3 regions of the Peribacillus sp. NJ11 genome follow, and region 1 is predicted to be linked to each of the others. Evidence: riboswitches for the same ligand, from Rfam matches in the RefSeq annotation. Region 1 holds a riboswitch; each other region holds the start of a gene.
The links. Region 1 has a riboswitch for preQ1 ahead of QUF86_RS12425 (VUT family protein). Riboswitches for the same ligand answer to the same signal wherever they lie in the genome.
Positions count from the first base shown of each region.

Region 2: another riboswitch for preQ1. It lies ahead of QUF86_RS03295 (QueT transporter family protein); the one in region 1 lies ahead of QUF86_RS12425 (VUT family protein).
Region 3: another riboswitch for preQ1. It lies ahead of queF (preQ(1) synthase); the one in region 1 lies ahead of QUF86_RS12425 (VUT family protein).

Region 1 is NZ_JAUCFO010000001.1:2,514,875-2,519,087, reverse strand. Features, by position in the region: gene QUF86_RS12440 (PadR family transcriptional regulator) at 1-267, shown strand, start outside; gene QUF86_RS12435 (hypothetical protein) at 340-705, shown strand; gene QUF86_RS12430 (hypothetical protein) at 702-851, opposite strand; gene QUF86_RS12425 (VUT family protein) at 873-1,415, opposite strand; PreQ1 riboswitch class I at 1,467-1,509, opposite strand; gene QUF86_RS12420 (SRPBCC family protein) at 1,887-2,402, shown strand; gene QUF86_RS12415 (SRPBCC family protein) at 2,409-2,849, shown strand; gene QUF86_RS12410 (HD domain-containing protein) at 3,046-4,017, opposite strand; gene QUF86_RS12405 (hypothetical protein) at 4,064-4,213, opposite strand, start outside.
Region 2 is NZ_JAUCFO010000001.1:659,727-663,939, forward strand. Features, by position in the region: gene QUF86_RS03280 (DUF3892 domain-containing protein) at 83-379, shown strand; gene QUF86_RS03285 (hypothetical protein) at 464-1,276, opposite strand; gene QUF86_RS03290 (YbaK/EbsC family protein) at 1,419-1,940, opposite strand; PreQ1 riboswitch class I at 2,100-2,144, shown strand; gene QUF86_RS03295 (QueT transporter family protein) at 2,151-2,636, shown strand; gene QUF86_RS03300 (TVP38/TMEM64 family protein) at 2,757-3,413, shown strand; gene QUF86_RS03305 (PAS domain-containing sensor histidine kinase) at 3,530-4,213, shown strand, end outside.
Region 3 is NZ_JAUCFO010000001.1:596,851-601,063, forward strand. Features, by position in the region: gene QUF86_RS02995 (aspartate kinase) at 214-1,560, opposite strand; gene queF (preQ(1) synthase) at 1,760-2,257, opposite strand; PreQ1 riboswitch class I at 2,364-2,409, opposite strand; gene QUF86_RS03005 (DMT family transporter) at 2,561-3,397, shown strand; gene QUF86_RS03010 (BA3454 family stress response protein) at 3,625-3,759, shown strand.

The DNA of each region.
Region 1 (4,213 bases):
TCACAAAAAAAGCTATATGGCTATGAAATCACAAAGATTTTGAGAGAAATGAGCATGGGCAAATACGAAATCAGTGAAGGCACCCTCTACCCCGCCCTTAAACGGTTGGAAAAAAAGGACTTCATAGAAGGCCATTGGAAAGAGTCCGAATCAAGTCGCAGGAAATATTATCATGTCACGGAAACTGGACAAACCGAACTTGAACGGAAACGGAAATGCTTTTTCACCCTGGAAAAGTTAGTTCGGAAAAGCGCAGAGCAATTCTGACCAAAAACAAGATAAAAAGCTTCCTGCACCCATGATTGGAACGGTGGAAGAAGCTTTTTTTGCTGTTTACTCGTGAATTTCGTACGTTTACTCGTGAATTTTGCTGTTTTACTCGTGAGTTTGGAGCATTTACTCGTGAGTTCGTGCGCCACTCTTGGGTTTGTGCTGTTTACTCGTGAGTTCGTGCGCCACTCTTGGGTTCGTGCTGTTTTACTCGTGAGTTTCGCACGTTTACTCGTGAGTTTTGCTGTTTTACTCGTGAGTTTGGAGCATTTACTCGTGAATTCGTGCGCCACTCTTGGGTTTGTGCTGTTTACTCGTGAGTTTTGCTGTTTTACTCGTGAGTTTGGAGCATTTACTCGTGAGTTTGGGTCATTTACTCGTGAATTCGTGCTATTTACTCGTAAGTTACTCCGATCACGCAAAAAAAGGACCTAATTAGGTCCTTTTTTGTCTATTCCTTTATGCTTCCGATAATTGGCGCAGGAGAGCTTCATACAATCCCCTTGAACTTGCGGGCCATATTTTTCACGAAAGGCCTCGAGGCAATAGCATTTGTCTTCTTCCTTTTTGGTTCCATCCATCGAGTGCATCCCTCCTAGCATTCAACCGGAGACTACTCGCTTCTCCAGCCTTACGTTGATTCGGCCCAACAATGTGGCACCGATTGACTGAATGACTGTTTTAACGATGATTTGGCCGATAACCGCAGCGGGTACAGCTTCCCATGGCAATATATTGGCACCCAGTGGACTTAGGCCAATCACGACAAATATCACTGAATCGAAAAATCCTCCAACGATCCCGCTGTAAAACACCCTCCAACTCATCGGGAGCTTTAACCGGGTATAAATCTCGGTATCCGCTGTTTCTGCCACCACGAAAGATAATGCGGAAGCAAATACAATCAATAATGTATCTCCTAATAAAAATGATACACACGCAGATAAAATCAGTGCGGTAACGATGCACATATAGGTTTTCGCGCGGCCGAATTTATTTTGGACCAGATCTCGAAAGATGAAGGTTCCCCCGATGAGCAATGTACCCATAGGAATGATGAACATACCAAAGTGCAATGGCTCAAAAGCTGCCGTAACCACATTCGCCGTGACGATGGATACTAAATACAATAGAATTCTTAACATTTCTTACATTCTCCTTATACAGAAAAAACAGCACCCTAAGAAAGAGCACCGTTCCCCTTAGTTTTTTTGAGAGGGTAGCTAGAACCTCTTCCGCCCGAGCGGATTATCATTTTCCTTAATTATCGTAGCTTGAAAACGATTGGAAATCAAGAAGTTTCCCTGTTGCATCGTATTTTCGATTTAGTCGCTGGGAATGGTGCGAAACCAAGGTTTTCCTTGCCGAATTGTTAAGTCAATATCCATTTTTCCAAAGCTTTGTAAGTAGTGAAATTAATACGAACATCCCACTTTGTTAACACTTTAGGACTTTTGCCGATTCTTGTCGCAGAAAACTGCTTGACCAGCTGTATATGAAAAGCGACAATCATTGATAGAGTTATGTTACGGTCTTTCCTTGTAAAAGAAGAAACTCAATTGGCCACGGTCTTAAGAGGAATGACAAAAGTATAAACGCGAGGAGGAAAAAGAATAATGAAAAAAACGACGTTTTTCTATCCTATTTATATCGCAACCACTCCAGAGAAGCTTTGGGAAGCCCTGACGAGTGGTGAATTTACGAAAAAGTATCATTTCGGATGCCAAGTCCAGTCTGATTGGCAAGAAGGCTCAACCGTTGAATATTTGCTGCAAGATGGGCGGGTTACTGATCATGGTATTGTACATAAGTGTGAGCCGTTGCACCTGCTCTCGTTTACATGGAACATGGCAGGAGACGAAACCCCTCGCGACCATCCTACACGGGTCACCTTTGAACTACAGCCAATGGATGGTTCAACCGTGAAGTTAACGCTAAAGCATGAGGAGCTATTGGAGACAGATTTCGTATACGATGACAATACCTTTAAAGGCTTAAATAATGGATGGCCTGCCATTCTAAGTAACCTGAAGAGCTTGCTTGAAACTGGACGGACCTTGCCGCCAATCTATGTAGATCGGGAGAATCAGGTGTTAGTGGAAAACGATAAAAACACATTGAAAGAGAGTTGATTTAGTATGGATACTCAAATAACTACGAAATTTAAAATAGTCAAGCCAACTAATGAGGTGTTTGAAGCCATAGTGAACCCTGAAAAAATCGGGAATTTTTGGTTCTCATCGAGTTCGGAAAGATGGGAACAAGGCCGGACGCCTACATTGAGATATGACGAATACGATGCAGAAGTGGTAATCAATGTTTTAGAAGTCGAGAAAAATAGGAAAATCGTGTTTTCGTGGGGAGGAAATGATCAAGAAACGGTTGTTACCATCACACTTAAAGAGTTGGATAATACGAGTACAATTATCGAAGTAAACGAATCCGGTTTGAATGAAGATGACCCAGAAATAATAAACAAAATGATAGGACAAAAAGAAGGTTGGGTATATACATTAACCTGTTTAAAGGGTTATTTAGAAAATGGCGTTAATAATTTGAGAGCGTCAATAGTTTTTTAGTTATTAAAAGAATCAATGGCAGTTGGGAATGCCCAACTAAATAAAGGCTTTTTCTTCGATGTTTAAAAAAAGAAGGCTTACAAGTCTTGGTTAGACTATATGATATTCTTAATTTTTCCGTATTATACGGGAGAAAAAACTCAAGGATGGATGTCACCCTTGGGTTTTTCATTTACCGTATGCTGTGACACGAAATTCAATCGGAAATCACTTTTAGATACATGCCCTTCGAAGCTTTTTTATGGGCTTTAATCCCCATGTTCTTGACTTTTCCCGATAAATTGGAGGCTCTTACTAAATTGGCTCCTTGAATAACGGAAGGATCAATGCGCCGCACTTTATTTTTCAGATGAATATCGTAGTCCAATTGATCTTCTTTCAGCTTTACGTTACCATGGATCCGTTTTAACAGATTTTGCACTTCATGGTCTTCAGTGGAGCTTAATAAGGACATGACTTCTTCATCTGTACCTAGTAAGTCATCAAGGCTGATCAGGTTGTTAGCCAAAGCCAATTTTAAGGTCTTTGCCAAGATATCATAGCCATATATATTAAGTGGGTCCATGAAAAAATCAATAACTTCGCTATAATACGTTTCTACAAACCATTCCGCCGATTCAATATTATCCAAATACATCCTTCCATTAATTATGATTACATGGTTTAGAAAGTCATGAACGGATTCCAGTGTGATATGTCCGTATTGATACATATCCCGGAGAGTATAATCTACCCGATCGGCGCATAACTCAGGTGCTGGCTGTTCAAGGAATTCCCATTTTGATTGAAAAATATCTTCACATTCATATCCATACCTCTTCAGTATTAAGGGGATTTCGGATTCCATAATGACATGTTCATATATTTTTTCATGATAATCTTCATCCTTACAATCCAGAACGAAATCAATTACATGTGAGAATGCAGTGTGGGATACGTCATGCAGCAAGCCCGCGATTTGTTCCTCCAATGACCCACCAAGCGATTTTATTAAAAGCATCACACCTATTGAATGGTCAAACCGTGTGGCGTCCCACCTCTCATTAACTAAATAACTTGCCCCGCCTTGATGTATCCCCTTCAATCTTTGGAGCGGTTTGCTTACTATCAACTCTTCGAGAACTCCCTCTACAATGTGTTTCCCATAGATACTATCCGAAACTATCAATAACTGCCACCTCCCCCATTAGTTTACTCATTACAGGCAGGTGATTTCACTGATTTTCTTCTGTGAAAATTATTTCCCCCTTTTGATTTTGCTCATATTGCTTCCTTACCAATTTTTCTAACTCCTCTTCATCATTCAAATCGATATTCCCTGGATTGACCTCATCAATACCCTCTATGAATATCATTTCATTTGT
Region 2 (4,213 bases), 1.9 Mb from region 1:
ATTAACGGCTCAAGTTGGACGAAATCCGGTTTGTATATTGCAGAAAAAATAGCTCACCCTATAAATGGGAGGTGTCCAAAACATGGACCAATTTGAAAAAGCTTATGAATCCTATAAACAGCAGGGAACACCGCAAGCAAACCAACTTGATTCAGCAGGAAAAGAAGAAATCATCGCCGTAAGGAAAAATGAAGAGGACAATATTATCGCCATCAAGACCAACTCCGGCCGCGAACTCGACTACCCCACTGCCCTTTCGGAAGCCAAAGCAGGCATCCTGGCCAATGTTGACGTCTTTCATAAATACGGACGTGATATATTGCGGAGTGAGCCTGATGGGATAAAAGAAAATAACCTGGATCAACTGCCGGAGTTTTGAGTTTTCGGGGAAACTGCCTGATATGGGCAGTTTTTTTCTGTCTGGAGTTAAACATTAAAAAGAACCAGCATGATAGCCGGATCCTTATTTTTCATACTGATAGGATTCAGAGATTTCGAGCAGTTGCCCACAGGACTCGACAACCTCAATGATTTCCATCCACGACATGTCCAGTCCCAGTTCATTTGCATGGGAAATCTTATCCCGTAATTTCCGGATGGCATTCGCATCCTTCTTCCCTTTACTTTTCGAAGGGATTTGGAAGAAGCACCTCAATTCTTCATCCTTATGTATGATATCGAATTTATCACTGATTTGCAGGCACTCTATTAAATTGATATCCTCATTTTTATCGATTCTCCTCCTATATAATTCGGTTGCCTTTTCTAAACGGTCTTCGCTGATCATTGGATGCCAGCTTCCGTCGCCGAATCTATCCATGATGATATCGCTCATCCTCATTTCCAATAAGGTAATGTATCCGAATATCAGCATCCTGATTGGAGGCTTTTGAAGGTCGGCATGGGTAATCAACTTTTTAATTGAATTATTCTCTAATACGAAGACCCTTGTTTTATTCTTGAAAATATGGAGCAGCTGGATCAAAGGCGTTGAATCCGAAACCATTTCCCTTGGTGAAAAGTTTCTCAAATATTCCGAAATGCTCCCTTCACCCAGTTCTTCCCTTTCGATATATCCGATGATTTCCCCTTGATCTTGCACTGCCAATATATCAAAATTCTTTTTTTCCAATGCTTTCCGAATATCCAGCGCCAGATCGTTTGTATGGCAAAACTCAAGCTCCTGGGCTATGCTCTTAACCGTGATATTTTCTTCATAAAGAGTTTTAAGACTAAGATAGCTGCTATTGCTTTTTCTTTGGCTTCCATTTAACATCTTTCACCCTCCGCTCAGGAACACTTTCTGCACGATTTTCCGCTTTAAAATTATAGACCGCTAAAATGCATACGGCCCCCACAAATAAAGTCCACCCAAGTGGACTTTATCCCATTCATGTGGATCTTTTTGGTACCATTAATCAAAAGCCTTCCACTGCATTGCCTGCTGCCGTTTCCTCATTCCCCTCTTCATTCCAAGCCTTGCAAACATCCACCCAATCCTTTGCTCCTGAATATTCAAATAATTCCGCGGGTGTAAGTTCTATTGCAGAGTTCGTACTGCCGCATGCCGGGAACAATGACTCAAAGCGCTTCATCGATACATCAAGAAAAACAGCTAGATCGTTTGCCAGACCAAACGGACAAACTCCTCCGATGGCATGGCCGGTCTGCTCAAGCACTTCCTCGGGTGACAGCATCCGTGCCTTGAAACCGAACATCTGACGAAATTTCTTATTATCCACTTTTGCGTCCCCAGCCGCTACAACCAAAATCGCATCAACACCTTCCCCCCTAAAGGAAAGAGTCTTAGCAATCCTCGCTGGGATAACACCGATGGTTTCTGCAGCATCACTCACCGTAGCGCTCGATGTTTCGAACTCCATTACATCGCCTTCCCGATCCCATTGTTTAAAATGGCCTTTGACACTCGCGATAGACATATTATATTCACTCCTTTGAAGTACATATAAAAATAATATCATCCTTCATTGCCATAAATCAAAATCCTATGGATGCTTGTAAACCTATAAATTAAAACCATTCTTTACAAATTGACGAAACAAGCTTACTTGGGATACTATTAATCATCGGGCAAACGCCTATACGTGGTTCGTAACCATCCCACGATAAAAAACTAGGGAGAGAGTAAAATGAATGTTCGTACACTCGTGATAAACGGGTTATTGGCTGCCTTGTATGTGGCGGTCTCATTGGTGTTTAAACCAATAGCTTTTGAGATGTTCCAATTTCGTGTACCGGAAATGTTGAACCATCTTATTGTATTCAATAAAAAATATATCTATGGTATTGTCGGCGGCGTCTTCATATCGAATCTGCTCTTTTCACCGATGGTTCCATATGATTTAATTTTTGGGGTGGGGCAATCCTTACTCGCCTTGCTGCTTGTCATTTTTGTTTCACGTTTCATAAAAGGCATTAAAGGGCGGATGATCGCCACGATCATCTTTTTCACGTTCACAATGTTTTTAATTGCCATTGAACTGAACCTTGCCTTTGGCTTACCATTCTGGTTAAGCTGGATGACCACGGCTGTCGGTGAATTCGTTGTCCTCTTGATTGGCGCGCCAATCATTTATGGAATGAACAAAAGAATTCAGTTTGAAAAGTGGCTTTAAAGGAATCTTCTCTTCGTGAACCCACTATAATGTAAAAGAGCTGTCTGCATCATGCGACAGCTCTTTTTTCACCAATTAACTTAAAAATGATAAACTATTAGTCAGAATGGTGGTGACCCTTTGAAAAAAGTCCTGACCTTAACAGGTCTACTGGTAATTGCATTATTTATTTTTTCAAATGCAGAATTATTTACTTTGATTTGGAAAAGTGACTTGGATTCAGTTATTAGCATATTGAAGGAAAACCTTTTGCTCACTTTTATTGTGACATTCGTATTGATGTTTGTCCAAAATTCATTTACACTCATCCCCTTAATTTTGCTCCTGACTATCAATGTCACGATATTCGGATTCATATATGGCTACCTATGGAGTTGGTTTACAAGTGTCGTTGCTTCAGGATTCATTTTTTATGCAGCAAGAAATTGGTTTCAGGAACTTCTCTTAAAGAAGATGGGTGAAAAATGGCAAAAAACTGTTGTGGAGCATGGCTTCATGTACGTGTTTACAGGCAGGATTTTCCCGCTTATCCCAACAAGTTTAATTAACTTGGCAGCTGGAGTCAGCACCGTCACTTTCAAGGATTTTTTATTAGCGACGGCACTTGGCAACCTGATATACTTCTTCTTCCTATCGCTAATTCCATATGGACTCCTATCTGTTGAAATGAACCAATACACGCTAGTTGCACTCGCACTCCTCTTCTTATTATTTTTCATTATCTATAAGCGTGCAAAAAAGAAAAAGAACCTAACCTTATTCAGAAAAAACAGGTGACCTACATTGGCCCCTGTTTTTTTATTTAGGATTCTGCATATATTTTTTTCCGATAGTTTGTTAAAATGTGTATGTAATTTTACCTTTGAAATGTCTTAAAATCAGGGAGAATCTCCATGTCCAAACGCTCCATCTTAGCAATATATATCCTATCCGGGATTCTTACACTAGTCGTGTTCGACTTTTTTTTAACTACAAATATCCATAACAAAGAGGTCTTCATTCAACTTCAGAGAGTGGAAGGCATTGTTTTCCTTTTATCAATAGGCTTGATCTTATATCTTTATTTAGCTAAAAGGGAAGAATTCAAACAATTAAAAGAAGCGGAACAACGCCGGCGCACACTCATCAATTCAATGGTGGATTTCGTTAACTTCAAGGATGGTGATGGCCGATGGCTTGAGTCCAATACCTTCGGGCTGCAATTATTTCAGTTGGAGCATGTAGACTATAAGGGAAAAAAAGACAGCGAGCTCGCAGAATACTCCGAATTTTATAAAGAGTCGTTGATCTACTGTGAAGGTTCCGATGAAGAAACGTGGGTAAAAGGGGAAATCACAAGGTGTGAGGAAATCATCCCTCTTCCCGACGGCAATCACAAGACCTTTGATACGATCAAAGTTCCCCTGTTCAATGAGGATGGTTCACGAAAAGGCTTAGTAGTCATCGGCAGGGATATTTCTGAAAGGGTTGTCGCTGAGAATCAATTATTCGATAGTGAACAACGCTATAAATCATTGTTTGAACACAACCCTTATCCGATGCTGATGCTTGATTTAAACGGAATGATCACGACCGTA
Region 3 (4,213 bases), 1.9 Mb from region 1:
GACACGTGCTTGAGGAAATCATGGCGCTGGCCGCGGCCCCTTAAAGGTTTCATTGATTTGCATCCGTTCTTCTTCCATTTGCTCATGCTGATTCTTCAGCATCAAGAAACTTCTCCCTTATTGCGCCCACCATTTCTATCCCAATGAACAAAAGGGAATATCCCCGATAACCAAAAAACCTCCCTTTTCAAGGAGGTCTCTAATCTCTCATTCTCAAAAGAACTCGTGATATAATGCCTGAATTGCCGTCTCTTCGTTGTGCCCTTTCACACCGAACATCATGCTAACCTCCGAAGAGCCCTGATTGATCATTTCAATATTCACCTTTGCTTCGGCCAACGCTTTTGACGCTCTAGCCGTTGTACCTACATTATGACGCATTCCTTCACCTACAACCATGATTAAGGCAAGATCATGCTCCACATTCACTTCATCGGCATGAAGCTCTTTCTTGATTCGTGAAATGATTTTCTTCTCGGCTTCACCCTTCAACTGGTCCTGCCTTAGAATAAGCGTCACATCATCAATGCCTGATGGAATATGCTCATATGAAACTCCGTAATCTTCAAGGATATGCAGCAGTTTCCGGCCAAAACCAACTTCCCGGTTCATCAAATATTTGCTAATGTAAATACTGCAAAACCCTTTATCACTTGCAATCCCAATAACCGGACCATTCGTATTATCCCGCGTGTTCACAATGCGGGTCCCTTGTGCCGTCGGATTGTTCGTATTTTGGATATGGACAGGTATTCCCGCACGGAATGCAGGAATCAGCGCTTCATCATGAAATACCGAAAAACCGGCATAAGAAAGCTCCCTCATTTCACGATAGGTTAACTCCCGGATTCCCTTCGGATTGGAAACTACATTTGGATTCACCGCATAAACGGCATCCACGTCCGTAAAGTTCTCATACAAATCGGCTTTGACCCCATTTGCAAGAATCGAACCCGTAATATCGGAACCGCTTCTTGAGAAGGTTAAAACATCACCATCTAACGTATATCCGAAGAACCCTGGAAATACTACGATTCCAGGCTCTTCACGCAGATCATACAACCGATCATATGACTCTGGCTGAACCTGGGTAAATCCATCTACATCCGTAACGATCAAGCCAGCCTTCTTTGGATTTATATACTTTGCCTCTACCCCACGGCTTTGAAAATAACCTGCGACCAGCTTCGCATTATTATCTTCGCCACTGGCCTTTAAAGCATCCAAATAGCGCTTCTGGTTAGATTGGTCAGCATGCAACAGTGCTTTTAAATTTTCATGAATCCCTGTGATGACCTCCTCGGATATATCCAGCTCTTCAGCAATGCTCGCATAGCGGGATACCACGTCTTCGATCAAATGCTCCCCGTTATCGCCGCGCAGCTGCTGTTCCGCAGCCTCAATCAATAAATCCGTCACCTTTATATCATCGGAATTGCGTTTCCCTGGAGCCGAAACGACTACAAACTTCCTCTCTGGATCAGCAACCACAATTTCGAATACCTTTCTCAACTGTTCACCTGACGCAAGTGAACTTCCGCCAAACTTCGCAACTTTCATCTCGACATCCCCTATTTTAAATAATATTCTGTCAAAATCAACTCTCCCTATTATTACGTTTTTTCTCGAAACAATCAAGTAAAAATTCCACTATAGGAGGACATTTGTATTTTTAAAAAGGACAAAACAATGTGATTATTGAAAGGGAATAATAAAAGGCAAAAAAAGACAACGGCATAAGCCAGTTGTCTCTCCAATCTTAGCGATTATCCACAGTTTCAGGGTATAAATCATGATTCATCAAGCGGTAATCCGCCATTTCCTCATACTTCGTCCCTGGTTTCCCGTAGTTTGTGTATGGATCAATGGAAATCCCGCCCCTAGGCGTGAACTTGCCCCATACTTCAATATATTTCGGATCCATCAACTCGATTAAATCGTTCATGATGATATTCATGCAGTCTTCATGGAAATCACCATGATTACGGAAGCTGAATAAATAAAGTTTCAAAGACTTGCTTTCGACCATCTTCACACTGGGAATATAGCTGATGTAAATGGTTGCAAAGTCTGGCTGGCCGGTTATCGGACATAAGCTAGTGAATTCCGGGCAATTGAATTTGACGAAATAATCACGGTTAGGATGTTTGTTATCGAATGACTCAAGAATTTCAGGCGCATAGTCGAATGTATATTTTGTCCCTTGATTCCCAAGCAGTGTAATTTCATTTAATTCTTCTTCTTTTCTTCCAGACATAAAAAGTCCTCCTCATCCACGTTTGTCAGGGGAGATTCATAAAATGGGCCTCTATATAACAAAAACCATATCTCATCAAAGATATGGTTGATTCGCGAAAAAAATCAAAGCCATAGTTTTTTTAAGAGGGTGATGCTATGAACCTCTCCCGTTTATCGGGAAATATTTTAAAATTGTCATAGTAAATATAGAAAAAAAAATCTAATCTGTCAATCATACTTTTTAATTTTAGTTTGATTCCCACATGTATTCGGCTTAAAATGTAGAAGAAGTTTATCCTACATGAAGGAAGAGATTTAAACAATGTGGATTTTTGCAGCACTCATCACCAGTTTATGTTTCGGAATCAATAACAGCATTTTTAAATGGAGTAGCGGAAAGGGTTACTCAAAGGTACATATTCAATTTTTCTTTTATTTTGTAGCTTTCATTTTGTCCATATTTTATGGAGTACTTATGGATGGTTTGAACCTGAACTTGCTGTCTATCATGCTTGGTGCAGCAATTGGTGTCCTGAACGCTAATGGTAATATCCAGATGGCAAGTGCCTTTGAAAAAGGGCCGGCAAGTTTAACATCACCATTAATCGCAGCGAATGCAATATTTCCCATCCTATGTGCTGCATTAATTTTTCATGAGCATATTTCTTCGCTGCAGTGGAGCGGAATCATCTGCATGCTGCTTGCAACCCTTGTCATTCAGTATACACCTAACGCCAAGGGCAACCACCAATATTTACCTTGGATGATGCACACATTATTTTCCATATTATCTTTTGGTGTACTCGGCATTCTGATGACGACATCAACACGGCTTCATTTAAACTCCCTCGACATCCTTGTATCAATGTATGGGGGCGGAACTCTTTATCTACTTTCAGTTCTATCCTTTAAGAAAGAAAAAATCAAGCTACAGGAAGTCAAAATTGGTTCCATCGTAGGTTTTTTAAGCATCATAGCCTATGGATGTTATTTCTATGCGTTGAATACCGGCATCGCAAGCATCATCTTCCCTGTCGTCAGCCTAAATTGTTTAGTTGTCGTTTTCGCAGGATGTTATTTATTCAAAGAAAAACTAAAATCCTATCAAATTGCCGGCGTTCTTGCAGCATTAATCGGTATTATCTTAACCAAAATATGAATATAGTTAATTTTTAAAAACAACCTGGCTGTAATAATTACACATGCCAGGTCGTCTTTATTTAGCAGTTCAAAAAAAAGTATTGACATCTCTCAATAAATATCAGATAATTTTGAATATTAAATCTCGACTTTTGCTACTTCCACAATGTTTGAAAAATCTCCTCCCACGGGTATAAAAGAAGTAGTACAACCATCCCATTTAATACTAGAAAGGAACGATGCATAATGGTAAAAGTTACAGTAACAGTTGATTTCCAAGGAAAATCTTATCAAACTAACGTCCTTACTAAACCGGGTACTAATCAAGAAGAAATTTTACAACAAGCCCTTCATCAAGTGGAAAAACAATGGAAAGCATAAAAAAGCAGGCATCGATTTAGATACCTGCTTTTTTTATTACCTTTTTAGATATAACTCACCAAAATCACTATGCACTTTGTTTTTATATTAATTAACAATTAAAACCCTTTTCAATCCTGATTTCTGTATTTCATTTGTATTATTCTCTAAAGAACCCTCGATAGCGATTTTCCCATATAATCCACATAATTGTTTTTTCTTGTGACAATAATTTTAAGACGTTTTTAACGTTACAACAATCAACTTGAATAACAAGTAATTTAGAAATTAATATGATCTTTTTAAAGACCGCCTCAGTTTGTCGACAAAATGGGATACGGAATGGCCTAATCCCATATCCCTATCGCGATTACCGAGGGAATCATTACGATATTTTTAAAACAGACAGGGTATACTCCAGGATACTTTTCTCTTTAATATGGGATGAAACCTCACTGGATTAAAGAAATTTCAC